3 regions of the Paenalkalicoccus suaedae genome follow, and region 2 is predicted to be linked to each of the others. Evidence: riboswitches for the same ligand, from Rfam matches in the RefSeq annotation. Region 2 holds a riboswitch; each other region holds the start of a gene.
What was found. A riboswitch is a leader RNA that binds a small molecule or an ion and turns the genes downstream of it on or off. The one in region 2 is predicted to bind thiamine pyrophosphate.

Region 1: linked by a shared signal. The riboswitch ahead of thiT (energy-coupled thiamine transporter ThiT) and the one ahead of tenA (thiaminase II) in region 2 are both predicted to bind thiamine pyrophosphate.
Region 3: linked by a shared signal. The riboswitch ahead of FLK61_RS01790 (thiamine phosphate synthase) and the one ahead of tenA (thiaminase II) in region 2 are both predicted to bind thiamine pyrophosphate.

What each region holds. Positions count from the first base shown of each region.
Region 1 covers NZ_CP041372.2:2,079,895-2,090,345, reverse strand. The annotation lists gene priA (primosomal protein N') at 1-733, shown strand, start outside; gene fmt (methionyl-tRNA formyltransferase) at 751-1,692, shown strand; gene rsmB (16S rRNA (cytosine(967)-C(5))-methyltransferase RsmB) at 1,693-3,066, shown strand; gene FLK61_RS11060 (Stp1/IreP family PP2C-type Ser/Thr phosphatase) at 3,100-3,852, shown strand; gene pknB (Stk1 family PASTA domain-containing Ser/Thr kinase) at 3,849-5,900, shown strand; gene rsgA (ribosome small subunit-dependent GTPase A) at 5,913-6,794, shown strand; gene rpe (ribulose-phosphate 3-epimerase) at 6,796-7,440, shown strand; TPP riboswitch at 7,473-7,574, shown strand; gene thiT (energy-coupled thiamine transporter ThiT) at 7,644-8,207, shown strand; gene FLK61_RS11035 (thiamine diphosphokinase) at 8,204-8,857, shown strand; gene spoVM (stage V sporulation protein SpoVM) at 8,927-9,007, shown strand; gene rpmB (50S ribosomal protein L28) at 9,074-9,262, opposite strand; gene FLK61_RS11020 (Asp23/Gls24 family envelope stress response protein) at 9,507-9,869, shown strand; gene FLK61_RS11015 (DAK2 domain-containing protein) at 9,931-10,451, shown strand, end outside.
Region 2 covers NZ_CP041372.2:3,132,923-3,143,373, forward strand. The annotation lists gene FLK61_RS16425 (S-layer homology domain-containing protein) at 1-2,564, opposite strand, end outside; gene FLK61_RS16430 (metal-binding protein ZinT) at 2,970-3,848, opposite strand; gene FLK61_RS16435 (DMT family transporter) at 4,259-5,197, shown strand; gene tenA (thiaminase II) at 5,219-5,905, opposite strand; TPP riboswitch at 6,131-6,236, opposite strand; gene egtD (L-histidine N(alpha)-methyltransferase) at 7,065-8,000, opposite strand; gene egtB (ergothioneine biosynthesis protein EgtB) at 7,997-9,253, opposite strand; gene ppdK (pyruvate, phosphate dikinase) at 10,064-10,451, opposite strand, start outside.
Region 3 covers NZ_CP041372.2:272,597-283,047, forward strand. The annotation lists gene FLK61_RS01765 (sugar isomerase domain-containing protein) at 1-413, opposite strand, end outside; gene ulaA (PTS ascorbate transporter subunit IIC) at 417-1,685, opposite strand; gene FLK61_RS01775 (PTS sugar transporter subunit IIB) at 1,698-1,973, opposite strand; gene FLK61_RS01780 (BglG family transcription antiterminator) at 1,980-3,848, opposite strand; gene FLK61_RS01785 (UvrD-helicase domain-containing protein) at 4,203-6,518, opposite strand; TPP riboswitch at 6,660-6,765, shown strand; gene FLK61_RS01790 (thiamine phosphate synthase) at 6,874-7,473, shown strand; gene FLK61_RS01795 (FAD-dependent oxidoreductase) at 7,460-8,518, shown strand; gene thiS (sulfur carrier protein ThiS) at 8,502-8,705, shown strand; gene FLK61_RS01805 (thiazole synthase) at 8,709-9,470, shown strand; gene FLK61_RS01810 (ThiF family adenylyltransferase) at 9,467-10,451, shown strand, end outside.

The sequences.
Region 1 (10,451 bases), 1.1 Mb from region 2:
TACAGGTACACAAAAGGTAGAGCAGGAGCTTGCAAAAGAGCTTCCAGATGCAAGGGTAATTCGGATGGATGTTGATACCACAAGGCGTAAAGGCTCTCACGAAAAGCTTTTGCAGTCTTTTGAGAAGGGAGAAGCGGATATTCTCCTTGGCACACAGATGATTGCAAAAGGTCTTGATTTCCCTAACATTACGCTTGTCGGTGTCCTGGCCGCAGACTCTATGCTTCATTTACCAGACTTTCGTTCTGCCGAAAGGTCTTTCCAGCTCCTTACCCAAGTTGCTGGCCGTGCTGGGAGACATGATAAGCAAGGCGAGGTATTCGTACAAACCTATACGCCGGATCACTATAGCGTCCAAGACGTTAAAACGCATAACTTTCTTTCTTTTTACGAAAAGGAGATGAAAATGCGTCAGCTTGCTGGCTATCCTCCGTATTACTTTTTAGCGGTGGTGCACGTTAGCCATGCAGATCTTAACAAGGCTGTGGAGGTAACGACCAACATTGCGTCTTATTTACGAAGAAGTCTAAGTGACTCTGCTAAAATATATGGACCGTCAGCTAGTCCGATACCTCGAATAAAAGATAGATATCGCTATCAGTGCATGATAAAATACAAAATCGAACCAAACCTTCATCATGTTTTACAGGAATTGATTGAATCCTATCAAAAAGAAATAATGAAAACAGACTTGCAACTTCACGTAGATACTAATCCATATATGATGCTGTAAAGAGAAGAAAGGATGATTTGATGAATATCGTATTTATGGGAACACCGGATTTCGCGGTACCTGTTTTACAAACTATAATAGATGAGGGACATACAGTATCCCTTGTGGTTACACAGCCGGACCGTCCTAAAGGTCGTAAGAGAGAGCTTACACCGCCACCTGTTAAGGTAGCGGCCTTAGAGCTAGGATTACCCGTTTTTCAACCAGAAAAGATACGACATGACTATCAGGCTGTGCAAGAGGCTGCGCCAGATTTAATTGTAACTGCAGCCTTTGGTCAACTACTCCCAACGGAGGTCCTGGAGATTCCAGCTAAGGGCTGTATTAACGTCCACGCGTCTCTGTTGCCTAAATATCGCGGCGGTGCGCCTATCCATCAATCCATTATCGACGGAGAGGCAGAAACAGGGGTTACGATCATGTATATGGTAGAAAAGCTGGATGCTGGGGACATGCTTTTAAAAAGAGCTATTCCAATTACAGACGAAGATAACACGGGAACGATGCACGATAAGCTAAGCAAGCTTGGAGCGCAAATGATCAAAGAGATGCTACCAAAGATGGAGGCGTCCGTTGTAGAGGCAGAAAAACAGGATGAGGCAGCTGCAACCTTTGCACCTAACATAAAAAAAGAGCAAGAGGTCATTGATTGGACGCAGGATGCGAGAAGCGTCTTTAATCACATTAGAGGGCTTGCACCTTGGCCAGTTGCTTATACGACGCTTGGAGAGACAAGATTAAAGCTATGGTCCTCTGTAGTAGCGGAAGGCACAACAACAGAAGCTCCTGGTACTATCGTAAAGTTGGAGTCCGATTTACTGCATGTGGCGTGCGGCGACGAGACGGTGCTTGCATTAAAAGAAGTCCAGCCAGCTGGTAAAAAACCGATGAACGTAGAGACATTTTTGCGAGGAGCCGGCGCAAAGCTTGCGTTAGGCGATAAGTTAGGAGATTTATAGATGAAAAAACAAGAGGCAACAGTGCGTGAGGTTGCGTTAGATACGTTACTTAAGATCGAACAGCAACAAGCCTATAGTAATTTATTGTTAAATGATATGATTAAATCATCGAAGCTAGCTAAAGTAGACGTGCCATTACTGACTGAAATAGTCTATGGCACGATTCAGCGTCAAGCTTCGTTAGATTTTGTGTTAAAGCATTTTAGTAAAAAACCATTAGATAAACTGCAAGACTGGGTACTCGTGTTACTAAGATTAAGTGTTTATCAGCTACTTCATTTAGATCGCGTGCCTGATCACGCTATTTTAAACGAAGCGGTAACAATCGCAAATAAGAGAGGCCACAAAGGAATCTCTGGAATGGTAAACGGAATTTTACGTAACGTGTTAAGACAAGGTGCTCCGTCATTCGATTCTATTAAAGAGCCTATCGAGCGTTTAGCGGTAAAGGGATCCCATCCGCAGTGGTTTGTAAACCGATTAGTAGACCAATATGGGTTTGACGAAGCGGAGAAAATCGTTTTTGCTAACTTAGAGCACCCCGTTTCCTCCATTCGTGTAAATGAATTTAAGTCGGATAAGGATACAATTAAAGAGATGCTCTTAGAAGAAGGTGTCGAAGTAGAAGAAAGCCCGTTCATGCCGCATGCACTTCGAGTTACACGAGGGGCTGTTCAGCATACGGACGCGTTTAAAGAGGGATACGTATCCATTCAAGATGAAGGCTCGATGCTTGTTGCTCTCGCGCTTGATCCAAAGCCTGGGGAGCGCATTCTAGACGCGTGCGCAGCTCCTGGAGGGAAATCCATGCATATTGCCGAGCTCATGCAAAATGAGGGGCAATTAATTAGTGGAGATATTCACAAGCATAAAGTCGAGCTTTTAGAAGCACAACAAAAACGCCTAGGATTATCAATTATTGAAGGTGTCGCCCAAGATGCGAGAAAGCTTGATGAGGCGTCTGAGCCGTTTGACCGTGTTTTAGTAGATGCTCCTTGCTCTGGACTTGGTGTATTGCAAAGAAAGCCAGATATTAAGTGGAAGAAAAAAGAATCGGATATTAGCAGGTTACAAGAGATCCAAGCGGACATACTAGATGCTGTATGGAAAACATTAAAGCCGGGTGGTAGACTGATTTATAGTACATGTACTATAGATAAAAATGAGAATGATCATCAAATCACATCCTTTTTATCTAAACACAGTGATGCGTCGCGTGACACATCTCTAACCGCTGTGCTACCGAAAGCTTACCATAGTGCTATCGGTGAGGATGGTAGTATGGTCCAGTTACTCCCAGGTCAATTCGGTACAGATGGGTTTTTTATCACTTCTATCAAAAAAGCAGAAACTATAGAAGAAGTTGCCGAATGAACGGTTATGGGAAGTAGAAAGAGGGGATCGTTTTTGGAATATACATCGTTAACGGATATAGGTAAATTACGATCGCATAATGAAGATAGTGTTGCTGTTGCTAAAAAAGACAACGGCCAGCTATTAGCTTTAGTTGCTGATGGGATGGGTGGTCATCAGGCAGGAGACGTTGCGAGTAAGCTGGCAAAAAAAGTGCTCCTTGAATCCTGGCAAAGTAACGATAGTCTTCTCTCTCAAGAAGAAGCAGAAGATTTCTTACGAACAACCGTTGTAAAAGCAAATAAACACATTCTCGACTATGCGAATGAGCATACCGATTGTAAAGGGATGGGGACGACCCTCGTTGCGACGATATGCACAGACTCTTTCATTTCTTTTTGTCATGTAGGAGACTCTCGCATTTACTTGTATGAAGAAAATGAACTTACGCAATTAACGAAAGATCACTCTCTAGTAGGAGAGTTAGTTAGACGTGGAGAAATTTCCGAGCAGGAAGCAGAAGTGCACCCTCGCAAGAATGTATTAATGAGAGCACTTGGCACAGAGCCAACTATTGAAATTGATACTGGTGTCGTTGCGTGGAATTCAGGATCGTTACTTGTACTTTGCACGGATGGGTTAACAAACAAGCTATCTGCTATGGATTTGTCTGCGATCTTTAACGATCAAGAAATTCCGCTCGAGGAAGCTGCTCGCGCAATGATTAATGAGGCGAATAATCGCGGTGGAGAGGACAATATCACCGTAGCGCTCGTTAGGCATCAAAAGGAAGTGAATGCATCATGATAGGAAAACGTTTAAACGATCGCTATAAATTAATTCGTCCAATTGGCGGCGGCGGGATGGCAGACGTTTATTTAGCGAAAGATCTTATTCTCGATCGTCATGTCGCTGTAAAAATGCTCAAAACGCAGTTTTCTAATGACGATGAGTTTATTCAACGATTTAGACGCGAAGCAGAAGCGGCAACTAGCCTCTCTCATCCGAACGTTGTTAGTATATATGACGTCGGGGAAGAAGAGGATTTATATTATATTGTTATGGAGTACGTCGAGGGCGAAACGTTAAAGGACTATGTTGTTGCGAATGGGTCGCTTTCGGTTGATGAGTCTATTCGTATTTTAAAACAAATTGCCTCGGCGCTCTCTCACGCCCATGCGAACCATATCGTACACCGGGATATAAAGCCTCAAAACATATTGATTGGTGTAGATGGCATTGCTAAAGTAACAGATTTTGGGATTGCTCGTGCGATTAACGAAGCAACCATTACGCATACAAATTCTGTGTTGGGCTCGGTTCACTACTTATCGCCAGAACAAGCACGTGGTGGACAGGTCACCTTTAAATCGGATCTTTATTCCTTAGGGATAATCGGGTTTGAAATGCTAACGGGTGAAGCACCGTTCAAAGGGGACACAGCTGTTTCTGTTGCTATTAAGCATATTCAAGAACCCATTCCTTCTGTGACAGAAAAAGCGCCGCATGTGCCTCAAAGCGTGGATAATATGATCATGAAGCTAACAGCGAAAGATGTTACGAACCGCTATGAGTCAGCAGATGAACTGCAACGAGAATTAGCTACTATACTGGATCCTTCACGAGTGAATGAGGCGCCAATTGAGCGCGAGGACGATCCTGAAGCGACAAAAGCTATTCCTGTTATACCGGCTGATGCGCCGCTTGAAGGTGACCCAACGCTAGTAAGGAAGCCGGACGAGGCACCTGCTCAAGGTCCTGCAGCAGAACCTGCTAAAAAGAAGAAAAAGCGTGTAGGGAAATGGATTGGCTTATCGGCTCTATTTCTTGCTTTACTGTTATTTTTAGTGTTCTTCCTTATTCCAAGACTACTTTATGTAAATGATGTGACGATTCCTGAAGGGTTAGTTGGGCAGCCGTCCTCAGAAGTAGTAGCAGAGCTTGAAACGCTAGGTTTAGAAGTAGAGCTCACGTATAGAGAAGACGATACTGTGGAACCAGACCATGTTATCTCAACGAATCCTCAAGGTGGTAATAACGTAAAAGAGGGCTCTTTAGTGACGGTATTTGCTAACGAAGCGAATGGCACGGTCGACATGAATGATGTAGTTGGTCTATCACTTGAGGAAGCGGAAGAGCTTTTAGCAGATTTTGAGGATATAGAAGTTGTTTATGAAGAGAGTGCGACAGAAGATGAAGGAACAGTTTTATCGCAGTCACCAGAAGCAAATGAACCAGTCATTGCAGAAGAAACAGTTGTCACTCTTACGGTTAGTGAGGGTATGACGTATGTGATGGATAATTTGTTTGGAATGACGCGTTCTGAGGTACTCGATCAGATGGATGATAATCCTTATGTAACATTAAGATTCGAAGAAGATTTCCATCCATCCATTGAGTCAGGATTAGTTATTGCACAATCTCCATCAAGAGGGACAGAAATTAATGCTCCTGTAACAGTAGAGGTTACTTTCTCACGTGGACCTGAGCCATCGTCTTCAGGGGGATCTTCTGAGATTGAGACTCCTGAGCCAGATCCAGAACCGGAGCCAGAGCCAGATCCTGGCGAAGAGGACGGTCCAGTTACAAGTGACGTACCATTTTCAGTAGAAGTACCGCCTGCGCCAGAGGGATCAGAACCACCTGAGTATCGTATTCAAATCTCTATTATTGATTCTGAGAGCGATACACCTAGAGAAGTCGTTAGCGAGTCCATCACGGAGACGACTAGATTTACGCTACCTATGACGTTAAACCCAGGTGACACAGGATATCTGCTTTTATATGTGAATGGACAAGAATTCTCAGAGTCACCTTACGAATACACCTATGAGGAATTATTAAGCTATCAATAAATGGAGGTTTGCATGGCAATTGGGAGAATCGTAAAAGCATTAAGTGGATTTTACTATGTCGAAAACGAGGACGGCATTTTTCAGTGCAGAGGTAGAGGGAACTTTAGAAAGAGAAAGCTAACGCCACTAGTTGGAGACTGGGTTGTTTTTGAAGCGGAAAATCGTACAGACGGATATGTATTAGAATTACATGATAGGACGAATGAGCTCATTCGTCCTCCAATAGCGAATGTTGAACAGGCTGTACTCGTTTTTTCTGTCCATGAGCCGGCGTTTAGTCCACTATTACTAGACAAATTCCTTGTGCATATTGAAGCAAACGACATTCAACCACTTATATGCTTATCTAAGATGGATTTATTGCCAGAGGAAAAACTAGAAGAGATTCGTCAGTATAAAAAGGAGTATGAAAAAATCGGCTATGAAGTGATATCTACATCGGTTCACCAAGCGGATACGATCGAAGAGTTGAAGCCTGCCTTAGCAAATCGTGTGTCTGTTTTTGCTGGACAATCGGGTGTTGGTAAATCATCGCTGTTAAATGCGATAAAGCCGGAGCTAGATTTAGAGACGAATGCGATCTCAAAAAGCTTAAATCGAGGGAAGCACACCACGAGACACGTGGAGCTTATTCCTATCGAAGGTGGCTATGTAGCAGATACTCCTGGTTTTAGTTCTCTAGATTACCATGGTATTACCGAGGACTCTCTCTCCGCCTGCTATCCTGAAATGGCTGATCGAATACAGGAATGCAAGTTTAGAGGATGTACGCATTCAAATGAGCCTAAATGTGCGGTCAAGGCAGCTGTCGAAGATGGAGAGATTGCGCAGCATCGTTATGATAGCTATATTCAATTTTTAGAAGAAATTAAATCGCAAAAGCGGAGGTACTAGCATGTCAGTTAAAATTGCACCATCTATTCTTTCAGCTAATTTTGCCGAACTAGGTAAAGAAATTAAGGATGTCGAGGAAGGAGGAGCGGATTATATTCACATCGATGTAATGGACGGTCATTTTGTTCCGAACATTACGATTGGACCGCTTATTGTTGAAGCTGTGCGTCCGATTACGACATTACCGTTAGATGTGCACCTTATGATCGAAAATCCGGATCAATATATTCCTGACTTTTGTAAAGCTGGAGCGGATATTATTACGGTACACGTAGAGGCATGTCCTCACTTGCACCGTACGATTCATTTGATTAAAGAAAATGGGGTTAAAGCAGGCGTTGTATTAAATCCGGCTACTCCAGTAGATGTGATCAAGCCAATTATTGACGATATTGATATGGTATTACTTATGACAGTAAATCCAGGCTTCGGTGGGCAATCTTTTATTTCTTCCGTGCTACCCAAAATTACAGAAGTAAAAGAGCTTGTCGGAGATCGTGATATTGAGATTGAAGTCGATGGTGGCGTCAACGAAATGACAGCAAAACAGTGCGTAGATGCTGGTGCAAATGTTCTTGTTGCGGGATCGGCTATTTATAATCAAGAGGATCGACACGCTGCCATTGCGAAAATTCGTCAACAGTAGTAAAGTGAAATTACTTAAACGAAATTAAAATAATGAACCACAAGGGGAGTCTTAGAGGACTGAGAGGAAGCATGCGCTTCGACCCTTTAAACCTGTAAGTTGATACTTGCGTAGGGATGTGGAGATGATGCTAACAGACAGCTGTTGCCTTCTCGGCATAAGCTGTCTTTTTTTGTGGTTCTAAAAAAAGGGGATTATTTATTATGAGACAAAACAAACGATTACTTATTATGCTCGAAATCGCTATTATGAGCGGTCTTGCTTATGTGTTAGACTTAATTCCACTGTTTCAAATGCCTCAAGGGGGATCTATTACGCTCTCTATGCTTCCAATCCTTATTCTCGCTTATAGACGAGGAGTTATTGCTGGGATTATAGCTGGCGGATTGTTTGGCACATTAAATCTAATGTTTAATTCATTCGTGGTTCACTGGGCGCAGGCATTACTCGACTATCCGATCGCCTTTTTAGTGATAGGTTTAGCTGGTATTTTTCGTTTTTCAAGTCAGGCTTCGTTCCGTAAAAAGCTTACACTTCTTATCGCAGGAGTGGCATTAGCATCTGCATTACGATTACTTTCACACTTTACTGCAGGTGTAATTTGGTTCGGTAGCTTTGCCCCTGAAGGGATGTCGCCAGTATGGTATTCATTTATCTATAATCTAAGCTATATCGCACCTACATTTGTTATTTTAGTCATTATCATGGTCTTATTTGCTAATAAGGGAAAAGTCGTGCTACACCCCTCTAACGGACGTGTAGCATGACATATTTGTTAGTAGCAGGAGGTCCAAAAGTGGACCTTCCATCCCTTCAAGAGCTTTGCGACGAGCTTAAACCGACTGGCATTATAGGCGTTGATAGAGGAGCTTATTATCTTTTAGAGGCTTGTATTACACCAAATCTTGCTATCGGGGACTTTGATTCAATCGGAGAAACATATTTAAAGCAACTAAAAGCAGAATCAGTAGAACTAACCACTTTCCCTGCAGAAAAAGATCAGACAGATATGGAGCTGGCACTTGATATTGTTAAAGAAAGATTTAACGCTAAAAAGCTTATTATTGTTGGGGCGACAGGAGGCAGATTAGATCACTTTTTAATGAACGTGCAGTTGTTAGAGGTTGCTGCTACACGTGGGATTGAAGTGGAGATACTCAATACTTCCAATCGAATGAGTTATCTAGATAGCGGCGTCAAACATGTAAAGCATTCCATATACACCTATTTATCCTTATTAGCTATTACAGAAAAAGTTTCTGGAATAACGCTTACTGGAGTGAAATATGAATTAACAAATGCTCAATTAAAGCGTGGTTCGAGCCTTTGTGTTAGTAATGAAATCGTAGATGACGAAGCAATTGTGAAGATTGAATCAGGTAAAGTAATCGTGATTGAGTCCAAGGACGAAAATTAAGTGGTACTATCTGTGGCAGACTGAATATATATGTAATAGAATCGCTTTTTTCCGTCAGGAGGGAGTAGCATGAAGTTTTATACGATCCGTTTGCCGAAGTTTATAGGGGGCGTTGTGCGAGCTGTACTTGGCACAATTGGAAAAGGGTAATACAAAGAAAAGGACTCCTAATCCGATTAACGGATTAGGAGTCCTTTTACGTAATAGGTCACAAAATTATACGCGCTGAACTTTACCAGACTTAAGTGCGCGAGCTGAAACGTATACGCGCTTCGGCTTACCGTCCACTAAAATTCGTACCTTTTGAACGTTTGCGCCCCAACGACGCTTCGTTGAGTTAAGTGCGTGTGAACGCTTGTTTCCAGTAGATGGACCTTTACCTGTAATAACACATCTGCGTGCCATGGAAATCCCTCCTTCTTTCAAACCGTAACTTTCAATCACAGTTATTTCAAACAACATACTTGGATATATTAGCATAGCATTCTGTTAAATACAAGTGATTTCAGAGATATTTCAAGTAAAAAACCTTGACAGCCGATTCGCTTCAGGTAGTATATATACCGGAGTGCCTTTCATAATGTTCGGTTTTATAGTAAAATGGCGATAGCCTTTCGGTAAAAACCTTTTTGAGGAGGCAATGACATTTATGACGATCGAAATTAAAACAAACTATGGAAATATTGATGTATCTAAAGAAGTAACGGCAGTAATCGCTGGTGGGGCCGCAGTAGACTGCTACGGGATTGTTGGCATGGCATCTCAAAAGCAGCTAAAAGACGGCATTACGGATCTTTTAGGCCGCGAAAATTTAGCGCGGGGTGTTGTTATTCGCGAGGATAATGACGACGTACATATTGATATGTACATTATCGTAAGCTATGGGACAAAGATTTCAGAGGTAGCTCATAACGTACAACAAAAAGTAAAGTATCAGCTAGAACAAATGCTAGGACTTAAAGTAACGTCTGTAAATATTTTTGTATCAGGTGTTCGCGTAGCGAACGATTAGATGTGATTAGTTAGGAGGAACACGTGTGGTTAACAAGATCGAGGGAGATAAGTTTGCGCAAATGCTCATTGAGGGTGCAACAAACCTCTCTAATAACTCAAAGAAAATCGATGCACTAAATGTCTTTCCTGTTCCGGATGGTGATACAGGGACAAACATGAATTTAACCATTACTTCAGGAGTGAAAGAAGTAAAAAACGCACCGCATGACCATGTAGGAAGAATAGCTCAAGCATTTGCTAAAGGTCTTTTAATGGGTGCTCGTGGCAACTCGGGAGTTATACTTTCTCAGTTATTCCGAGGATTTTCAAAGTCTGTAGAGAAAAAAGAAACACTCCAGGCAAAAGATTTAAGCCTGGCTCTTCAGCATGGAGTAGACACTGCCTATAAGGCTGTTATGAAGCCTGTTGAGGGAACAATCTTAACAGTTGCTAAAGATGCAGCTAAACAAGCAGTAGCTTCTGCAGAGAAGAAGACAGACGTCATTGAGGTTATGTCTGATGTGCTAAAGGAAGCGAAAGCATCCTTAAAGCGTACTCCAGACCTACTACCTGTATTAAAAGAGGTTGGTGTAGTTGACTC
Region 2 (10,451 bases):
AATGAAGCATTTTCCCAAAAACCATATTCTAAAAATTCTCCTTCTTCATCTAAATATACGAAAGTCGTTCCATAATAGCGGACTTCCTCTTCATCTAGTAACTTTAAAGTCACTCGGCCCTCAGTCCACTCATCTTCCTTCGGCTCCCACCATAATGGATTATAAGCTTTAAGGAATTCTTCGCGTGCTTGTGTTAGCTCATTTTTTAATTCCTCGATACGCTCAGCAGACATTTCAGCGGCATCAACTTCTTCTCTTGCATCTTCTACGAGTTTTTTGAAGTAGTCATATGCATTTTCCTCGAACTGTCCCGGATTATTACCACGTGTTGAACGGTTGAGTAGCCTCTCTTGTTCACGGACATGCGAGCGAATGTCGCGGAATGAGTCATCTAAAAATACTCTACCATTACTAAAATCACGAATACCTTTTAAGACAATATCAGTTTCCGTATCAACCTCGATTTGAGATAAAGTTTCTAAGTCTAACTCGTTTGCTTTATTCACCACTTCAGCAAAAACATTATAAACCTCAACTGGATACTTTCCATTCGTATTCCCTTGATTCTTTAAATTATTAGTTAAATGTACTCCGGCAACTCTTAAGTAGTGGTTAAAAGCAACTTTGTCCACAACACTATTAAAGCTTAACCCTGTGCTTGAAGACGAAATACTCATTGTTTCTATCTCTTCATCTACATTTATGATAGAAGATACTGTCGGAGCATCCTCACCTTCACGGTAGTTTGCATTAGTAATTAATTCTTCTTCATCAATAAATACCTTAACTTCACTAACCCTAGCCATAAATGTATTAATATTTTTTGTTACATAAACTTCACTAGGTGCCTCTATAACTACTTCTTTCGCCTGTGCATCCATATATAGAGTAGCTTCAGACGTATGGCGAACAAGACCTGTTAATAATCCATCACCTGTGAATTTAATATCGTCTTCAGCGTCAATAATTACTTCTCCATTCAAATCTGTTCCAGCCTCAAGGTTAACACTATTGTCTCCCCCGCCACTAAACGTGTGCACACTCGTAGAAGTATCTTGAACAGCATTTAGCGTAATGTTAGTAACGTTAGCACCAACAGTAATGTCTCCTACCTCACTATCTGTGATGTTTGCATTGTTCCCTTCAACTTCTAAATCATAGTAAACTTCTGCATTAGTCAACGAGACATCATTTCCTGTAATCATTACCGAGTTAGCATGAACATTACTAATGTCAGAATTACCTTTGATTGAGATGCTTGTAAATGAACTTCCGCCAAAATCAACATTCACATCTTCAGCAACTTCTACATTTGTGTATGATCGAGCCGGTTCACCTTCGTAATCAAAACTAGCTGACACAAAAATCGTAGATAGCGCGTCGTTAGCTAAAGCTGTGCCAAAACCTTCAGCGTTCGATACTGTAGCAGCTGTTCCACCTTCAGAAAGCTCAATGCCTTCTTGTACAACACTAACAGTCTGCGTTACTGGTTGATCAAATCCTTCTACAAAACCTTCAAAAACCTCAATCCCTGGTTCGTCAAATCTAATAGATCTATTTCTCCAGTTTATTGAAACTGACTCACTAGTTTCATCAGACAGTTGAGCAATAGCCGTTTCTGGGAATTCATGTGTTTCTCCAACATTGACTTCAACGGTTGCATTTTCTCCAAGACTAACGCTCACAATCGTTGGCTCAGAAACTTCTTCCTCTTCTTCTTCTGGATCTTCCGGCGTCACTATGGGCCCTGGTCCAACAGGTCCAGGACTCCACCCATCCCCTGGTGGTGCTGGCGTTACTTCTTCTTCTTCCTCTTCCTCATCTACTTGCTCGTCGTCATTTTCTTCCTCGTTGCCCGGTAGCTCATCCTCTGGATCTTCTTCGTCTTCGATAGGCTCTTCAGCTTCGATTTCTTCGACTGTCTCGATTGAGCGAGTTAGCATGAGTGAGAATGCGAGTCGTGTTAGTTCATCTGATGCTCCGAAGCGGTATCCGTCGCCGTGCGGCATTCCAAGAAGTACGCCCCATGATTGTAGGATTTTCACTGCTTCAATGTGAGAAACATGAATCGTATCTTCATCGACAAATTCAGTTGTTTCTCCGTTTAGTTCTAGATTAAATGTGCGCACAATAACAGACACCATTTCTTGTCTGGAGATCACGTCTCCCATATGTAAGTTGCCATTGTAGCCTTTAAAAATGCCTGCTTCAATTACAGCTGCGATTTCTACTGCACTACGGTGGTTTGGATCTATGTCGTTAAATTGCGATAGTGTGTTTACTACATCCGTTGCTCCTTCAAGCTCTAATGCGCGGTACATCATTAGCGCTGCTTGTTCACGTGTGATCGACGCGTGTGGTCTAAATGTGTTATCTGGGAAACCATTGATGATTCCTGCTTCAACAAGTTTTTCAATAACCTCTAGATTCTCTCCTTCGAGATCAATGTCTGTGAAACTATGAGCATGCTCATTAGCGAAAACAGCACCTGGAGCCACTGATGCTACCATAGTAGCACTTAATGATGCGGCTAAAAACTTACGATACGATTTTGGTTGATACATACGTGATATTCCTCCCATAAATACAAATATTTTGTTAGGTTTGCCGCATTTAGCGCTTAAGAAGCAATCCTTTATAACTATTTTATGGGATGCAACTACCTAAAATCAAACATTTTTTTAGTAAATTGGATATTTTTATCACATCATATACAATGCTAGAGTAAAACCCTGATTTTGGATAGCATTTGTATATCTGATCCATTATAATCAGGTCTCCGTTCTCTTTTTGCCAGATTTTCACTTTATACCGTGATTATATTTAACTAAACAAAGGAGCCAATTCACTTTTATGATAGGTATTAATTCTTAGGATAGCAAAAAGCCCAGACATCTTTCGTCTGGGCTTCTCATCTATTTTAAGGGGGAAATAGATACATAGGATTTAACTCGATTTTCTATCAATAATTAGTGGGCAATCATCTCATGTGCGATGTCGTGGCCGTCCATGTCAGCTGGATAGTAGGTTGGCCAGTTTGTTACTTCGTCTAGTAGCGCGTCACGATCGTCGCCCCAGTAGAGGTGGAAGTGGTGAGCGTCTGTTGGGTAGATGCTGTGGTCGCTGAACTGAATGAATGCTGGCATGTCTTCGTCTCCATCTTGCTTTTCAAAGATAAAGCGTACGCCGCGGTTGCCCGCTTCATACTCGAGGATTTCATATCCATCGTAGCTATATGTAGCCGTGTATTCGCCTTCGTCGGACGTGAATGTGAACGAGTCTTCTGTGATCGTCATATAATCGACGTCTGTTTCGTAGCCGATTTCATAGTACTCTTTGTACTCCTCAGCCGTCATGGAATCGCTCTCGCTCGCCTTGTGCTCCATGACTTCATCTAATTCTCCAGAAACAAGGTAAGGATAGACAGACTGCCATTCACCTTCCCAATCGGATAATTCACGGTCTTCAATTTGATCATCTTCGAAATAGCCGCTGTAAATTGCTTGCTCTTCTTCACTTAGCTCATGCCCGTGCGCGTGGTCGTGGTCATGATCGTGGTCATCGTTATGATTATGATCATGGTCATGGTCGTGGTCATCGTTATGATTGTGATCATCGTTATGGTCGTGATTATGATCATTGTTATGATCGTGATTGTGCTCTTCTTCCTCTACATTCGTATCGTTCTCTGCAACAGGCTCATTCTCAGTATTCATGTTGTTAGCCTCTTCTGTTGCAACGTTCGTTGTGTTTGCTTCGTTTCCTGACGTTTCGTCATTAGAATTACAAGCCGCTAAAAGCAAAGCAGCAGTCATCGCAGAACCGATAAGCATTGTCTGTTTTTTCATGTGTATAAGCTCCTTTTGTAAATAGTAATCGTTACGATTTATGACTATACGCCTTATTCACAGAAACGTCAAGCAAGTCTATGAATAAAAGTAATATGCCTATTTTCTTGTAAACTCTCTATCTAAAGTCGCGTTAGGTGCTAGTTGCTTAGAGAGTAATGCATGAAGACGATTAATATGAAAGGGCACCTTCTTTAAGGATTTGATAGCATGGCAGTTAGCAACCAGGATCTTCGTATTTTTCTAGAAAAGAATGTACCGTACTCATGTTTTATGTACTGCACTCAAAAGTTAGTGAACCCTCACCTTCTATTCTGTCTTTAACTTTTCACCCTGCAACAAACTCTTCCATTTTCCAACAACTAGGCGTATAGTAAAAACCAACAACTTCATTAAAGGTGGCATACACAATGAAAGAAATCGCAATCGGCATACTGGCCTCCATGTTTTTTGCTGTCACATTCATTTTGAACCGCTCGATGGAACTAAGTGGCGGCAGCTTTCTGTGGAGCTCGTCCCTACGCTTTTTATTTATGATCCCTTTCTTACTTTTACTTGTCCTATTCAGACGTAACCTCAGCCAAATCTTCACTGAAATAAAAAAAGCACCGTTATCATGGCTCGGCTGGAGCTTCGTTGGCTTTGTGCTCTTTTATGTACCTCTTACATATGCAGCAGCTTATGGACCTGGCTGGCTCATAGCCGGAACGTGGCAGCTGACGATCGTTGCCGGGATTCTGATCGGCCCGATTTTCCTCAAGCAAAAGCTTGCCGTGCAGTCGCTTATGCTCTCGCTCATTATATTTGCCGGCGTTGTGCTGATTCAGTGGCAGCACGCGGATGGTCTGCAACTCTCGATGCTTGCAGGAATTTTGCCAGTTGTTTTGGCTGCATTTGCTTATCCGCTTGGCAACCGCAAAATGATGGAGCTCGTTGACGGGCGCCTTGACACGTTTCAGCGCATACTTGGCATGACGCTTATGACGACACCGTTTTGGCTACTTCTTGCCGGAGCTGGTCTCGTAACCGTTGGCCCACCGCCCGCGAGTCAAGTGCTTCAAGCCTTTATCGTCGGCGTTTCGTCTGGCGTTATCGCAACGACGCTGTTCTTCATCGCAACCGATCGTGTTCGCGGCGATAGCGAACGACTCGGAGCCGTCGAGGCAACGCAGTCGACCCAGGTGATTTTCGTTATGGTCGGCGAAGTCCTTCTCCTCTCTACCCGACTCCCAAGCGGCATCGCGATACTCGGTCTTCTGCTGATTATGATAGGCATGACCTTACACAGCTTTTTGTCGAGAAAATCGGGTCGCACTGCTCCAATTATGGCAACAAAAAAAGCCCGCTAAGGGGCTTTTTTTGTTTATCGATTATTTTAGAACGCCTTCTGGAACGGGCCATTTCTCTTGTTCAAAGGCCATCGTCCAGAACTGATGCTCAAGCTGTGTACTAATGAGGAAGTGCTCCATCATACGAGAACGCTCCGCTGGTCCAGCCGCTTCTGCACAAGCATCTATTTTCTGTTTAAACGTTTCTGTAATCAAACTAACGTCTTTGTCTCCATAAAACGTAATCCAGTCATAAAATGGATGGTCGGTTGTTGGATTGATTTCGTTCATCAGATTGCGCCCGATCTCCCAGTACGTCCACGGACATGGAGCAAGCGCTGCTAATGTTTCGCCCAAAGAGCCTGTAGTGGCTGCTTGAAGCATGTGGCGCGTGTAGTGATGAGCGGTCGGCGCGAGCGCGGCCTTCTGCAGGTCTTCATAGCTTACGCCGGCGACCTCGCAAAAATTGTTGTGCGGATGAATCTCGTCGTTAAGCACAAACGAGATTTGATCGCGGAAGAAAATCATGTCCTCGCGGTTCTCACACTTCGAAATAGCGAGTCCATAAATGCGGCAAAATGTCGTGAGGTACTCAAAATCCTGCTTCACGTAGTGAATTAGTGCTTCTTTCGGCACGTCGCCATTCGCAATGCCTCGCACGAACGGATGCTCCATAATTGCATCAAAAATTGGCGCTGCTTCCTGTCGTAACTGATCCGAAAAATTCATCTTCGTATTCCTCCTTTTTAATTGGAGAATACCACTAGTAGTCCTTTCGGTTGGATAGAACGCTAAAGATAAGGAAAGGCGAGGCGAGGTGTATCAAGTGCCGAGCTGTTTGACAAGCACGTTTTGTTAACGCGTCCATTTTAATCAACAACAGGCTCCTACGTCACCACGAAAAAGAAGCGCAGCCTCTCTTCTCGCGATCACGGGAAAGAGAGGCTGCGCCATAGCACGACCTAACCACTTTCCTCCGCTGGTACCAACCAGATCAGGTTCAAAGGGTCCAACGCAAACGCGTCGTCTCAGCCGGCTTTCGGCTCCCCTAGTGGATATTCTATGTCCATCATACATAATAAGTGGAAATGTTGCAACTATTTACCTTGGATGGTGAGGGGGGATTTGGTTTAAGCTAGCGTCGCGTTAACTTGCGCAGTTCACCCTCCAACTTGCGCGGTTCTTTCCGCGTTACGCAGTTCACCTGCTTTTTCGCGCGGTTGACCCTTACTTTCACGCGATCGGCGCCTTAACTTACGCAATTCTCCCTTCAACTTGCGCGGTTTTTTCCGCGTTACGCAGTTCGACTGCTTTTTCGCGCGATTGACCCCTACTTTCACGCGATCGACGCTTCAACTTACGCAGTTCGCCCTTTAACTTGCGCGGTTTTTTCCACGTTACGCAGTTCGACTGGTTTTTCGCGCGGTTGACCTCTACTTTCACGCGATTGACGCTTTAACTTACGCAGTTCGCCCTTCAACTTGCGCGGTTTTTTCCACGTTACGCAGTTCCATTGGTTTTTCACGCGGTTGACCCTTACTTTCACGCGATCGGCGCTTCAACTTACGCAGTTCGCCCTTCAACTTGCGCGGTTTTTTTCGCGTTACGCAGTTCACCTGCTTTTTCGCGCGGTTGACCCTTACTTTCGCGCGATCGGCGCTTCAACTTACGCAATTCTCCCTCCAACTTGCGCGGTTTTTTCCGCGTTACGCAGTTCGACTGCTTTTTCGCGCGGTTGACCCTTACTTTCACGCGATCGGCGCTTCAACTTACGCAATTCTCCCTCCAACTTGCGCAATCCTTTCGCCGTCGTGCCTCCTCCCCCTAAACCAGCACAAATAAGAGCCCGTGAACACTCTCGTTCACGGGCTCCATCTACCTATACCCTCTACTCCGCTCCTGGCACTTCTAGCACACAGACGCTAAAGTATTCCTTTTCGTCAGAGAGAATTTCCCTCACTGTAAATCCTGCTGCGACAGCGAGTTCGTGGATGTCGGACTCGTCAAACTTGTACGAGTTTTCCGTATGAATGAGCTCGCCCTCACTAAACTGAATGCCAGCGCCTAAGCCCTGCATGTCTTGATCCGACCTGACCTTCAAATGCATCTCGATTCTGCCTTTGCGCTTGTTATAGAAAGCTACATGTGAAAAAGCTGATTCATCTAGCTTCGCACCTGTTTCTCTATTTAAACGGGCAATGACATTTTTATTGAATGCAGCTGTTACTCCGGCGGAGTCGTCGTAGGCTGCTTCGACGACGGACACATCTTTTTTACGGTCGACACCGAGTAAAAATAAGTCGCCTGCATGTAGCATGTGACGGCTGTTTGCTAAAAATGCTTTTGCCTCATCTGGTTCAAAGTTACCAATCGTAGAGCCTGGGAAGAACACGACCCGCTTTTCTGACTGAGAAGGTGGTAGGGTGATTGGTAGCGTGTAGTCTGCCGAGACGCCGGTTACGCGAATTGCTGGGAAGTCTAGGCTTAGCTGTTGCACGGTTTGGGCCAGGAATTCCTCTGAGATGTCGATTGGAATGTACGTGTTGACGTTCGATAGGTGCTCGAGTAAAATTCGCGTTTTTGCGCTACTGCCACTTCCGTACTCGATCAGTGTCACCGGACGATCCATGTATGACGCGAGTTTTGGTAGCGATGCCTCCAGAATGCTCGCTTCCGTGCGCGTTTGATAATATTCAGGTAGCGCGGTGATCGCTTCAAATAACGCTGATCCGCGCTCATCATAAAAGTATTTCGCCGAGATGGTTTTCGGCTCAGACATTAAGCCTTGGAGCATGCCGTGTTGACTTACCTTTTCTATTCTCATACATCATCCGCCAATCTAAAGCCGCTAAACTGCCAGCGCATTTGTGGGTAGAAAAAATTGCGATACGTCGGTCTAATATGGGACAGCGGTGTTACACAGGAGCCCCCGCGTAGCACTAACTGGTTGGACATAAATTTGGCATTGTACTCGCCTAAAGCACCTTCTAATGGCTTGCTTCTCGGGTAGGCCGTGTATGGACTTTGTGTCCATTCCCATACATCACCATATGCCTTTTCAAACATTTTGCCACTGTAAAGGGACGTTGGAGCGAGCACCATATCCTCCATAAAGTTGCCTTCGATGACCTCGTTTGCTAGCGCATGCTCCCACTCCGATTCCGTCGGCAACCTTCTTCCTGCCCAACGCGCATAAGCATCTGCTTCATAGAAACTCACGTGACAGACTGGCGCATCTGGGTCAATATCGACCGTTCCGCCTAACGTAAACATCATCCAGCTAGTGTCTTGTCTCATCCAATAAAGGGGATGCTTCCACCCTTCATCCTGAACCGTTTGAAAACCATCAGACAACCATAGCTCAGCGCGTTCGTAGCCTCCATCTTCAATAAATGCCATAAACTCTCCATTTGTAACGGGACGATTAGCGAGCTTAAACGCATGTAAAAACGTGCGGTGACGCGGCTCCTCATTATCAAACGCAAACCCGTCTCCACTATGTCCAACCTCTGTCATCCCCTCTTCAAAAGTATGGAATGTAAGGGCTGGTGCTTCACCCATTTTTTCTGAAGATTCAGGTAAAAAAGCTGGTGGCACTGGGTTATGCGAGAAGTTATAGAGCAGATCCATTAAAATCAGCTCCTGATGCTGTTGCTCGTGCTGAAGACCAATCTCAAGTACCTCAAGAAGCTTCGGATCGAGCTGATCAGGATCTTGAGAGAGCAATTCCTTCATATGGGTGTCAACATGCTTTCGGTACGCCATCGTCTCATTCACAGTCGGACGCGAGATGAGCCCACGCTCAGACTGCGGATGCGGATTACCGATGCGCTTGTAATACGAATTAAATAGATACAAAAATACCTCGTTATAATGCTCGTAGCTATCTATGTATGCCTCGAGGATAAATTTTTCGAAAAACCACGTGGTGTGGGCTAAATGCCACTTGGTCGGGCTGACATGCGTTGCTGCTTGCAATAAAAAATCTTCAATCTCTAGGTTTTCCACTAGCTTATGAGAGTATCCACGAACGTCCATGTAACGTTGCAACAGCTTTTGGCTATTCTTAACCTGCATATCTGATCCCTGCTTTCTTATTTGATTTATTCGTAAATCGACTAAGGCCTTCGAATGGACAACTGGTACTTTATTGCAGACTTTTACGAACTACAACAAAGCTCGTCTCCTCCCCATTTGCTAATTTCTCCCTGTATATTTACCCCATTCTCAAATTATGTAATCACATTATTTAGAAAATATGTAGGCAATGTGATGAAGCTGTAAATTCTCAGGTAGGTAATCTTACAGACTGATTAACTTATGGTATCGTTCTTCCTTGATGGGGCATACATCTTTTTTGGCATTGTTCTATTTCGATGCGGCATACTTATACTCACTTGCGATATATTTCCCCACTACAAAAAAGCCCACCTCCTCTAAATAGAAGGTGAACCGATCCTTATCATTACCGTAACTAAAGAAGGTGCCGCCGTACGCATTACCTCACTCACAGCACGCATTTGGTTTTATTCACATGATTTATACTTCACGCAGTGCACATTATTACTCAAGTATAGAGCCTATTCTTAAAGAAAAGCGAGGCAACGCCCTTTCGCCTCGTAGCCACAAAAAAGAGGAAGGTTTTACTAACAATAATTCGTAACCGTAGGAGCCCCGTAGCGGCGTTTGCGTACTACCAGTGGTAGCACTTTCGCGCAGCGAAAATCCTTTCGAACGGCCATTGGTTTGGCCGTTCGAAATAGTTGAGCAAACAACCACCGGTAGTTGCAAACGACGCGTAGGGGCACCGAAAGGTGACCGCACTTGACCTTGGTCTTGACCTCACTCACTTGACCTTAATCTCTTGACCTACAAAATACCCTCACTCTAAACCTCCACCGTCTCCCCTGACCGCAACCGAAGCGTCGCCTGCGCCGCCGCCAACCGCGCCGTCGGCACCCGGTATGGCGAACAACTCACATAGTCAAGCCCAACACGCTCACAGAAATCAATCGACTCCGGATCGCCACCGTGCTCCCCACAAATACCAGCCTTTAAACCAGGCTTCGACCCACGACCAAGCTCCACGCCCTGCCGAACTAAGCGACCAACGCCATCCTCATCAATATGCACAAACGGATTACGAGGCAACGTCTCCCGCTCCACATACTGCGTCAAAAACTTCCCTTCCGCATCATCACGACTATAGCCAAACGTCGTCTGCGTCAAATCGTTCGTCCCGAAGGAGAAAAAGTCCGCCTCAGCCGCAATCACA
Region 3 (10,451 bases), 1.1 Mb from region 2:
ATAGCGATAACCGTAACTCCACGCTCTTTTGCGTGTGTGACGAGGTCGATCATGACCGGGTTTCTCCCCGAGACGGAATGGGTGAGAAGGACATCGCCACTCTCCCAAGCAACGGACGAGGCGATAATATCGCCATAGCCCTCGAGTTGCTCGGCCTGCGACGTGCGCGTGATCGGGCGCACGTTGAGCATGAGGCTCGGGTCAAAAATTGGGTTGAACAGAGCCAGACCACCAGCGCGGTAAAAGAGCTCCTCCGAGAGAATCCCGGCGTGAGAGGCGCCGAAGGTATATATTGTCTTCTTCGCCTCGATTGCTTGGACAATGCGTGTGGCTGCATCTTTTATAGCGGGATCGTACTCCACTTGATCAAGCTTCTCTCGAATAGCCTTTAAATAGGTTGAACGTTTTGACATGCATTAGCCTCCTAGTAATCCTGCGAATAGGTTAGCGAACCAGCCGAATAAGGAGAAGTCATTTCCTCCAAAGATAAGCATCCAATCAGCGATTGTCGTGCTAAAGATCGGAATCGATACAGCGAGCAGGACAACCATTAAGACAGCGGCTCCGACAGTTCCGATGATCGCACCTCGTAATCCGCCTTGACCCTCTGCGAGCACAGCTGCTGTTCCACATTCAAAGAAGGAGGTAACAACAAGCGGTAGGAGGAGGAAGGCAAGGCTCATTTGCGTGTTGATCAGAACAATTAATGCAGTAGAAACAAACATTGCGACAACGAAGCCAATAATCACGGCGTTCGGACGATACGTAAAGATGATCGGTGCATCAAGGGCTGGTATAGCATTTGGTACGAGCTTATCCGAGATCCCTTTAAAGGCAGGTAGGATCTGTTGGATAACCATACGTACACCAGAAAGCATGATCGTAAGACCAGCACCAAAAGTTAATCCATTTGTTAACGCGAACGTAAAGAGAGTCATATCTGTCTCGGGATCCATGGCAGAAAGTCCAATTGTAAAACCGACTGCGATGTAAACAATAAAGACAACTAGTCCACCAGTTATAGCAACCTCTCTAAAGAAACCAAGGCTCTTAGGTAACTGAAGGTCTTCCGTTGAGCGTTCTTTATTACCGACTACTCGCGCAATTAACGCAGCGGTAATGGCTAAAAATCCTGCTGGGTGACCTAGTGTAAACGAACGATCACCTGTAACGGCAGTAACGAACGGCGTTAAAAGTGCAGGTACAATAATGAAGTAAAGGGCAGATGCGATAGTTGCAAAAATAATGACACCTGTATAAGAGAACTGATTTTCTACAGCAACTGCTACGAAAATATAAGGGAACCAGAAAAGCATGTGCCCCGTTAAGAAAATGTGATTAATCTTTGTGAAACGTGCCACGAGAACGTTCGCTAAGAAGGCGAGCATCATGGCAATACCGATTGCTCCACCGTAATCAGCTAAAATATCTATGGAGCCTGCAACCTCTTCTCCACTGCCATCAACGGCAATGGAGGTCACAGCGTTTTGAATAGGTAAAATCGAACTGACAATGATATCTGTCCCAATTGTTAAGATAAGTACGCCAATAGCGGTTAACGCCGTCCCTTTGACAACATCGCTGAACGGTTTTTTCTGCAAGAGTAATCCGAGCATAGCAATGAGTCCGAGTAAAATTGGCGGCTGTCGGAATACTTCTGAAATAATGAGTTGAATAAAGTCCATCTTGCTTCCCCCTTAATCGTTTTGAAGCTGACTTTTACTTGCCTGTAGCACCTCTTGATAGTTCATAAATTCCTTAATAGCGACAATTGGACATGTTACCTGTGACTCTAACTGTTCAGCAAATTCCGGCGATGTGTAAATGAGATCTGGCGTTTGTGATGCGGCAGATGCGATGTCTGTGTTATCGACCTCCGCGTCAACTCCTAACTCCTTTAGTGCCTTTTCTACCTGCATTCTGAGGGCCATCGATGACCCTACTCCAAATCCACATACGGCTAATACTCTCATTATGATCTACTCCTTCTCCTGTAATATAGTGAGGACTTCTTGTTCGGTTGTTGCGGCTTTTAGCTTTGCAAAGCTGTCTTCGTCAGAGATGAGCTCGACAAGCTCTGCCAAGGCATTCAAATGGGAGGATGAATCAACTGCTGCTAGCAGAACCATCACGCGTACCGGTGTCTCTGTCGAAGCGAATCCGACGGGCTCTCGTAGAATGGTGAGGCTCATGCTGAGCTCATTAACGCCTTCCCCTGGTCTTGCATGAGGCAAAGCGAATTCTTCACGTAGCACAATGTACGCGCCATTCTTATGAATGTTTTCTTTAATTGCTGCCACATACGTAGCGTCTATTTTCTCTGTATTTATAAGTGGCGCAGCGACTACATCAATCGCACTCTCCCAGTCCTCTACGCGATCTAATAGCTGGATCGTTTCCTCTGTAATCAAATCCCGTAACATAATGTCTTGGTCTCCTTTTAAGCTCCGTTGCTCTTCTAATCGAGCTTGTATCTGTATTTCATTCAATATTGCCTTGTAGCTGTGCGGCGAGACATTGCGCTTCACAATCTCTAAGATCGAGTTTTGTGAAACGTGGTGACCGTCCCCGATGGCGTGTTGCAATTTTGCCTTATCTGATTCTGTTAGGATAGGCGAAACCTTGAGCCATTTTTTTGCATGTAGATGTGGTGGAATCTGTGTGGTAGTGACAAGTAACTCCATCGATTCTGGTAGGTTATCAAAACTTAAGCACTGGATATCTGTATCAGGGATTCCGAGCCTTATAAGCTGATGCTTCACAGAATAAGAGACGCTCGTCCCTTCATAACAGGCCACGATAATAGGAACCCCTGCTTTCTTTTCCTCCACATGACTGAGCACAAGTAGAGTGAGGTAGGAGGCTTCGTGCTGCTCAAATAAGTCAGTGAGCGGGAACGGAGCAAGCTGTCTGAGTCCCATTTTTAACAGACGATACGTATGTGCATACTTTTGCTCGACCTCTTGCTGGAGCGGATTGTGCATGACGATCCCAAGCTTACCTCTCGCAAGTGCTGGTTCTAAATGAGCCAGTATTTTTTGGTCTACGTGTGGCAGGAGCTTGGCGCCTGTTAAATTGGTGTACGTCTCAAGTAACTGAGTCACGCCCGTAAGTAAACTAGTGTCTAGCTGCTTTTGGTGAGAAAAGCCCTTTTTTAAGAGCGCTGTGTACGTAGCCTCAGGGTCCTCACCATCCTTTGAATACGGTAATTCAATGATCGTGTACCCAAGATCCATTCGCTTTTGCTGAATAAAAATAGAAAGGTCTAGACAATCCCACGCCTGCGGGGACAATGGTGGTCCATAGCTTCGACTTGGCGGAAGGAGTGTCTCGTGCTTCAGCTTTTGCACGTAAGGACTACAGGCGTTAATTAAAAACATCCGGACGGTCCATTCATCGCCTACAAAGCTGTAGTGCTGCTGATAGTAGCGAATCGTAACATTCGCATTAGATGCCACTTTCCTTACAGCCTGCATGTCAGACTGGAGTGTATTTCTACTCACATCTAGATGCTTCATTAGCTCGTCAAGTGTCGTGTAAGGATTGGCGACAAGGTGGAAAAGAAGAAAAGCATGCCGCTCTTTTATTTCAAAGTTTCGAAAGCGGTGCGATTCCTCAAACATGCGTTGCTCCATGTGACGATCAGGCTGTTTAATCGAATAACGTCCAAGCGAATCCTTTGAAAGTGTCCCCGTTTTTTCTTCCTGTAGCCAAAAGCGAATAGCTTCCAGATCATCGTAAATAGCTTTGCGACTGACGTTAAAGCTTTGGGCTAAATGTGTGACAGTCATGCTTCCTACATATAGAAGCATTTCCATAAGTGAAAGTTGTCTATAGGATAAACGCATATGATTGCCTCCTAGCTGTAGCATACGAAAATATGGTGTCATGCAACAGAACAAATCAGGTACACCGTGATGTACCATGATTGCATCTCGAGTTAGGTTTTCTCACGAGAGGATAGGGTCAGGTAGGTGTTCTGTTTGCTTCACTATATAGTATTTCCATAGCGTATAACCGCTTATTAAAATTCCTGTAATTGGAGGGCAAGGTTAACAGTGGTCACCTTTTTAGTGGGGCGGGAAAGAAGAGGATCTTGATGAGGGAAGGGAGGTGGGAAGTGAGACAAGCAACGCAGAATCTCAAACCCCCTCACAACCAAAAGAACCCCTCCAAAGAGGGGCTCTACATGTATAAGCGTCCTATGCTGTAATTTCTTTCTCCACCTGTTTCATCTTCGTCTTACAAAGTGGACAGGCTTTCTCTGACAGTCGCTCGGACTCGTCTTGTGGAGAGACGCGCATCCAGCCGTTGCAGCTTTTGCTTGTGCAGTCCCAAACGAGGGCAGTGATGCGCAGGCGTGGCTTTTGTTCTGCGACGCGACTGGCAAACGCACGATCAGACCGACCAGACCGACCAGATCGTTCGAGCGAGGTGCGAGGGCGTTCTTTTTCGCCGAAGGCCTCGAGTAAGAAGCGAGAGACATCTGTTTCTTTTCCTCGATAGTAGGAGGGCGAGCTAATATAGAGCTCCTCCATGGCGCGCGTGACGGCAACGTATAAAAGACGACGTTCTTCCTCAATAGCGTGCTCTACTTTTTGCTTCCCTTTTCCGTCGATCATCAAGTCAGATCGCTTATCCGCCTCAAGGGCAGAGGAGTGTGGCAAAATCGTTTCCGATGCTCCGATCACGTACACGACAGGGAATTCGAGACCCTTCGCGCGGTGGATCGTCATCAACGATAGCACGTCTGCGTCGGACTGCTTGCGAAGCTCTTCCATCTCTTTATGGCGGGCGATAATATCCTCAATGAAGGATAGATACTCCTTAATTGACCCAAACTTATCCGCCGAAGCCTCAAGCTCCGTAAGCATCTCCTTGACCATGTCTTTGTCTAACGTTGCAACGCGGCGCTCGTCTGCGTCGAGATACGCATCGTAGACAGCGCGTACCTGTCTAATCGCGTCTCGAGGCTTTTTACCTGCTAACGACTCAATTAATTTCATCCGGCGAGAAATTGCGGTGCGTTGAAACTCCTTTAAATGTGGTAGTGTCATCGCATGCAGTAATAGCTTTGGCTCTGGACTAACAATATCCTGACGGTGAATGTGTGCCATCGTTGTCTCACGCGCCAGGTAAAGCGTCGACACCATGCCACTGACGGCGTCGATATTGTTAGGATCCACGGCAAGTCGGAGGTGGTCTAACACTGGCTTTACGAGTCCCGATTCATAAAAGGTTTCCTGCTTTCCGAATGTCACAAACGGAATGCCGCGAAGCACCAGTTGGTCGACCATCGCTCGGCTACAGGAAAAGGTCCTGTGCAGGATCGCGATCTCTCTTAAACGGCGTTTACCGGATGCGATGTCCGCCGACACATTCGCGACGATCTGCTCAGCTTCGTCGTCTGTTGTTGCTGGTCGGAGATACAACGTGGTTTGTCCAGGAGAATTGGCGGTCTGGAGCGTTTTGGGATGGCGCATCGTATTATGCTCGATGATTGCATTGCCTAGCCCGAGAATCCCTGGTGTGGAGCGGTAGTTGACGGGCAGGGTGATGGTTGTGGCGCGCGGATAGTGCTTGTCGAAGTCGAGTATGATGGTGCTGTCTGCGCCGTTAAAGCTGTAAATCGTCTGGTCGTCATCGCCAACGACGAAAAGGTTTTGGTGCGTGCCTGTGAGCATGCGAATGAGCTCGAATTGGATCGGATTTGTGTCCTGCCACTCGTCACAGAGGATGTAGCGAAAGCGTGTCTGAAGCTTACCGAGTAGCTCGTTGTCCTCATTGAGCAATTTCCAAGCGAGGAGGAGCATGTCGTCAAAATCTATATAGTGGTGCTCGTCCTTCCAGTCCTCATAGGCGATCAGGATGGCTTTGGTCTCGTGCTCAATGTGCGTTTTAGCGTCAATATCGTGCGCGGTTTTCATGCGGCTTTTTAGCTCTGACAAGGTGGCAAGCAGAGTCTCTGGCTCATACGAATCGTGCAAGCCACGCGTTTTTAAGATGCGCTTGATGGCGATTTGCTTGTGCCGATCGTTTTGCAAAATCCGATGATCATAGCCTCGACTAACTAATAGCCGGTAAAAAATCGAGTGGAACGTCCCAGCAGTCAGTTGCTTTGCTAAGGATGGCGTGTAGCCTGGGAGCTTCGCAATTCGGCTTCGCATCTCATCCGCTGCTTTTCTCGTAAAGGTAAGCAGGAGAATGTTTTTGGGAGAAACACCATTGACGGAAGTTAAGTAGCCGGTCCGAGAGACGAGGACGCGTGTCTTTCCACTGCCAGCACCTGCGATAATTCGCGCAGGTCCATCACCGTGGCGAACGGCTTCTAGCTGTTGCTCATTTAGTGTGATGCCAGATTCCTCTAATCTATGTAAATACGAATAGTCGCTGTCGGACTCGCGAATCACCGAAGTGAGCAGCGGCGCTTTTGGTGCAGGGGGTATTTTATCTAAAAACGACCCAGCAGGATGCAACGCCTGAGGTCTTTTTTTAGGCTGTGCATAGTTGTGTTGCATAAAGGGGTGAGCCTCCTTTTAAGTCTAAACAATACCCCTATTAAAGCATATTTCATTGCCGAATCATAGACGACATTAGAGGGAGGTACAACAGTTGCATGTAAACCGCCTTCCATGGTAAAGTTTAACTAAATTCATATAGCAATCCACTAGGGGAGCCTGAACGTGCGGGCTGAGACGGAGATAATCCGGACCCTCAGAACCTGATCTAGTTCATACTAGCGTAGGGAAGTGCCTCGACTGTTAGCATCGGTACATCAACGTATCGATCCCAAATCACCCTTAACAGCCACTTCCTATCTACATCAGGAGGTGGCTTTTTGTATGCCTTTTTTAGAGGAAGGAGGAAGGAACCGTGCGATTACAGGTACACGTTCTTTCTAGTGGCAATGGAGAGATCGATGCGCAAACTGCCACAAAGCTTGCGCCACGTATTGATGCCTTACACATACGAGAAAAGCGTTCGTCAGCAAGGGACGTCTATGAACTTGGACAGCAGTTAGTGAAAGCTGGCTTTCCAAAAGAGAAGCTCGTGATAAACGATCGTGTTGACGTTGCGCTTGCGTTAGGGGCAGGAGGAGTTCACTTAGGAGGCTTAAGCTTATCTCCAAAGATAGTGAAACAGCTTGCGCCTACGCTGCGCGTCGGGAGATCCATCCACGACGTGTCGGAGCTTACAGAGGTGGAGGATGCCGACTATGTATTTTACGGTCACATTTATGCAACTGCCTCGAAGCCAGGGCTGTTACCACGCGGTATAGCCGCTTTAGAGGAAGTCGTTCGGGCATCACACCTACCAGTTTATGCAATCGGAGGCGTGAAGCCGTTTCATATAGAAGAGATTGAAGCAACAGGGGCGGCAGGTATTGCCGTCCTATCAGGAATTTTAGGTGCGAGAGACCCTATTCAGGCAACGGATGAGTTTACAGGGAGGCGATTAGATGCACAGCTATGATGTCATTGTTGTTGGCGGAGGCGTAATTGGTGGAGCCATCTCGTATTATTTGTCGAAGCAGGGCGTACGTGTGTTAGCAGTAGAACAACGCACCCTTGGCTACGGAGCTTCGTCAAAGGCGGCTGGGATGCTTGCTGTTGAGGCGGAGTACCAGCCGGATCATCCACTTTATGACCTGGCGATGGAGAGTCGTAGGCAATTGAAGGAGCTTGCGCAACTTTTTCTCGATGAATTGGGGATAGATATAGGCTTTGAGCAAAATGGCATGCTCCTATTAGGGAGTAAGGGATCGCTTACCTTAGAGGACATGCGAGAGCTTGAGCCGAAGCTACGGACGAAAGAAGCGGGCGTCCATTACGAAGAAGGCGCACAAATCAGATCCAAGCAACTGACGCTCGCGTATTGGCGAGCGGCGATTGCAAATGGCGTCGAGGTACTAGAGCAAACGGATGTGAAGCGGCTATTAATGAAAGAGGGTCGCGTCTGTGGCATAGAGACGTCGAGTCAAAAATTTTATGCGGACACCGTAATTGTGGCGAGCGGCGTAGCAAGTAGTGAGCTGTTACCAGGGCTTTGTCCACTCCTTCCAGTGAAGGGGGAAATTATCTCTGTCACGACGGAGAAGCGACTGTTACAACGGACGATTTATGCGCGCGACTGTTACTTAGTGCCGAAGGGGGAAAACGAGCTGTTAATCGGAGCGACTAGCTACCCAGGAGATGGTACAGAAGGCGTTTCGCTAGAGGGTGTAATGGGATTACTTGCGCGCGCAACTGCGCTTGTACCAGAGCTTGCTAAAGCGAAGTGGAACGAGACGTGGAGCGGCGTTCGTCCGCGTACGTTTGATGATTTACCGTATATCGGACGTCATCCAGAGATCCAAGGTTTAGTGATGGCAACAGGTCATTATCGAAATGGGATGCTCCTGTCTGCGATAACTGGTCAGCTTGTGTCTGACCTCGTTTGGAACAATAGGGTGCCAGAGGCGTTAGCGCCTGTTTCGCCAGAGAGAAGGGGGGTAGTGGAGCATGGTCTTGCATATTAACGGTGAGGCGCGCGAGTTGCCTTTGGAGGCGGCGTCTGTGCGTGAGTTGTTGGAGCATTTGGATTTGGGGTCCAAGCTGATTCTCGTGGAATTGAACCGAGAAGCGGTGGATCGGTCGTCGTTTGATGAGGTGGTTGTTCGTGATGGGGACGCTATTGAGCTTGTTCAATTTGTTGGAGGGGGTTAATTCATGCTTGTCATTAATGGGAAGTCGTTTGGATCGCGTTTGATGGTTGGTACGGGGAAGTATGCGGATTTTAAGGTGCAAAAAGAGGCTGTTGCAGCGTCGGGCTCGGAGATTTTGACGTTTTCGGTCGCGAGGATGCACGTTGCGGATGCGAGTCAGCCAAACTTTTTGGAGGAAATTGATGTGGGTCGCTATTCGCTATTGCCAAATACGGCTGGAGCGAAGACGGCAGAGGAGGCGGTGCGTATTGCGAAGCTTGCTCGTTCATCTGGTTTATGCGACATGATTAAGGTGGAGGTTATTGGTTGTCAAAAGACGCTGTTGCCGGATCCGATTGAGACACTGCGCGCGTCTGAGGAGCTTGTGAAGGAGGGCTTTACGGTACTTCCATACACGTCGGATGATGTACTACTTGCGAGACGTCTCGAAGAGGTTGGCGTGCATGCAGTTATGCCTGGTGCGTCCCCGATAGGGTCAGGACAGGGGATCGTCAATCCATTGTCGCTTCGGTTAATCATCGAGCAGGCATCGGTTCCGGTTATTATCGATGCAGGACTCGGATCACCGGCGGATGTGGTAGAAGCGATGGAGCTAGGAGCAGACGGTGTGCTTCTTAATACGGCGATTGCTGGCGCAGACGATCCAGTAAAGATGGCGCGTGCCATGGCGCTCGCGACAGAAGCGGGTCGACTAGGCTTTGAAGCTGGTCGCATTGCTAAAAAGCCATACGCCACAGCAAGTAGCCCACAGGAGGGTCTCGGGTGAATCGATACTCTAGACATGAGCTTTTTTCAGGAATAGGAAAGAAGGGGCAGAAGCGTATTCGGGATGGACACGTGTTGATCCTTGGACTTGGAGCGCTTGGCGCAAGCTCTTCCGAGATGCTGACACGAGCAGGCGTTGGGCGCCTTACGCTTATTGATCGCGACTACGTAGATTGGACGAACCTTCAGCGTCAGCGCTTGTACACGGAAGCTGATGCAACGGCCCGCATGCCAAAGGCGGCGATCGCAAAAGATCGCCTTGAAGCGATCAACAAGGAGGTTGCCATCACTGCGCACGTGATGGATGCGACGGCGGAGGAGCTAGAGCGTTTAATTTTAGCTAGCGATATTGACGTCATCGTTGATGCGACAGATAATTTCGATGCACGCATGATGGTGAATGACCTTTCGTTAAAGCATGATGTGCCATGGATTTACGGCGCCTGTATCGGAAGCTATGGGATGTCGTATACGTTTTTGCCGGGTCAGGGTGGGCCATGCCTCACCTGCTTACTAGACGAGTTGCCTACCGGCGGTCCTACGTGCGACACGGCAGGCATCATTGCGCCAGCCGTAGAGATTGTCGTCGCGCATCAGGTAACGAACGTACTCAAGCTACTGACTGGTGCAACGGACGTCTTAGCCGACTCACTTATGACGTGCGACCTGTGGCAAAACAACTATCGCACCATGTCGATGCATAGCTTTAAGCGCGCCGACTGTCCGAGCTGTGGCGAAGTGCCAACCTATCCTTATTTGCTTCGCGAAAATCATACCGAGGCTGCGGTACTATGTGGACGGGACAGCGTCCAATTGCGTCCGCCCACTAAACGAGAGGTTGCCCTCTCGGAGGTAGCGAGATCATTACCATTTGATCACGTGCTTCGTAATGAGTACTTGCTTTCGTTTGAGGTCGAAGAGAAGCGAGTGGTGCTATTTAAGGATGGTCGAGCGATGGTTCACGGGACGGCTGATGTGACAG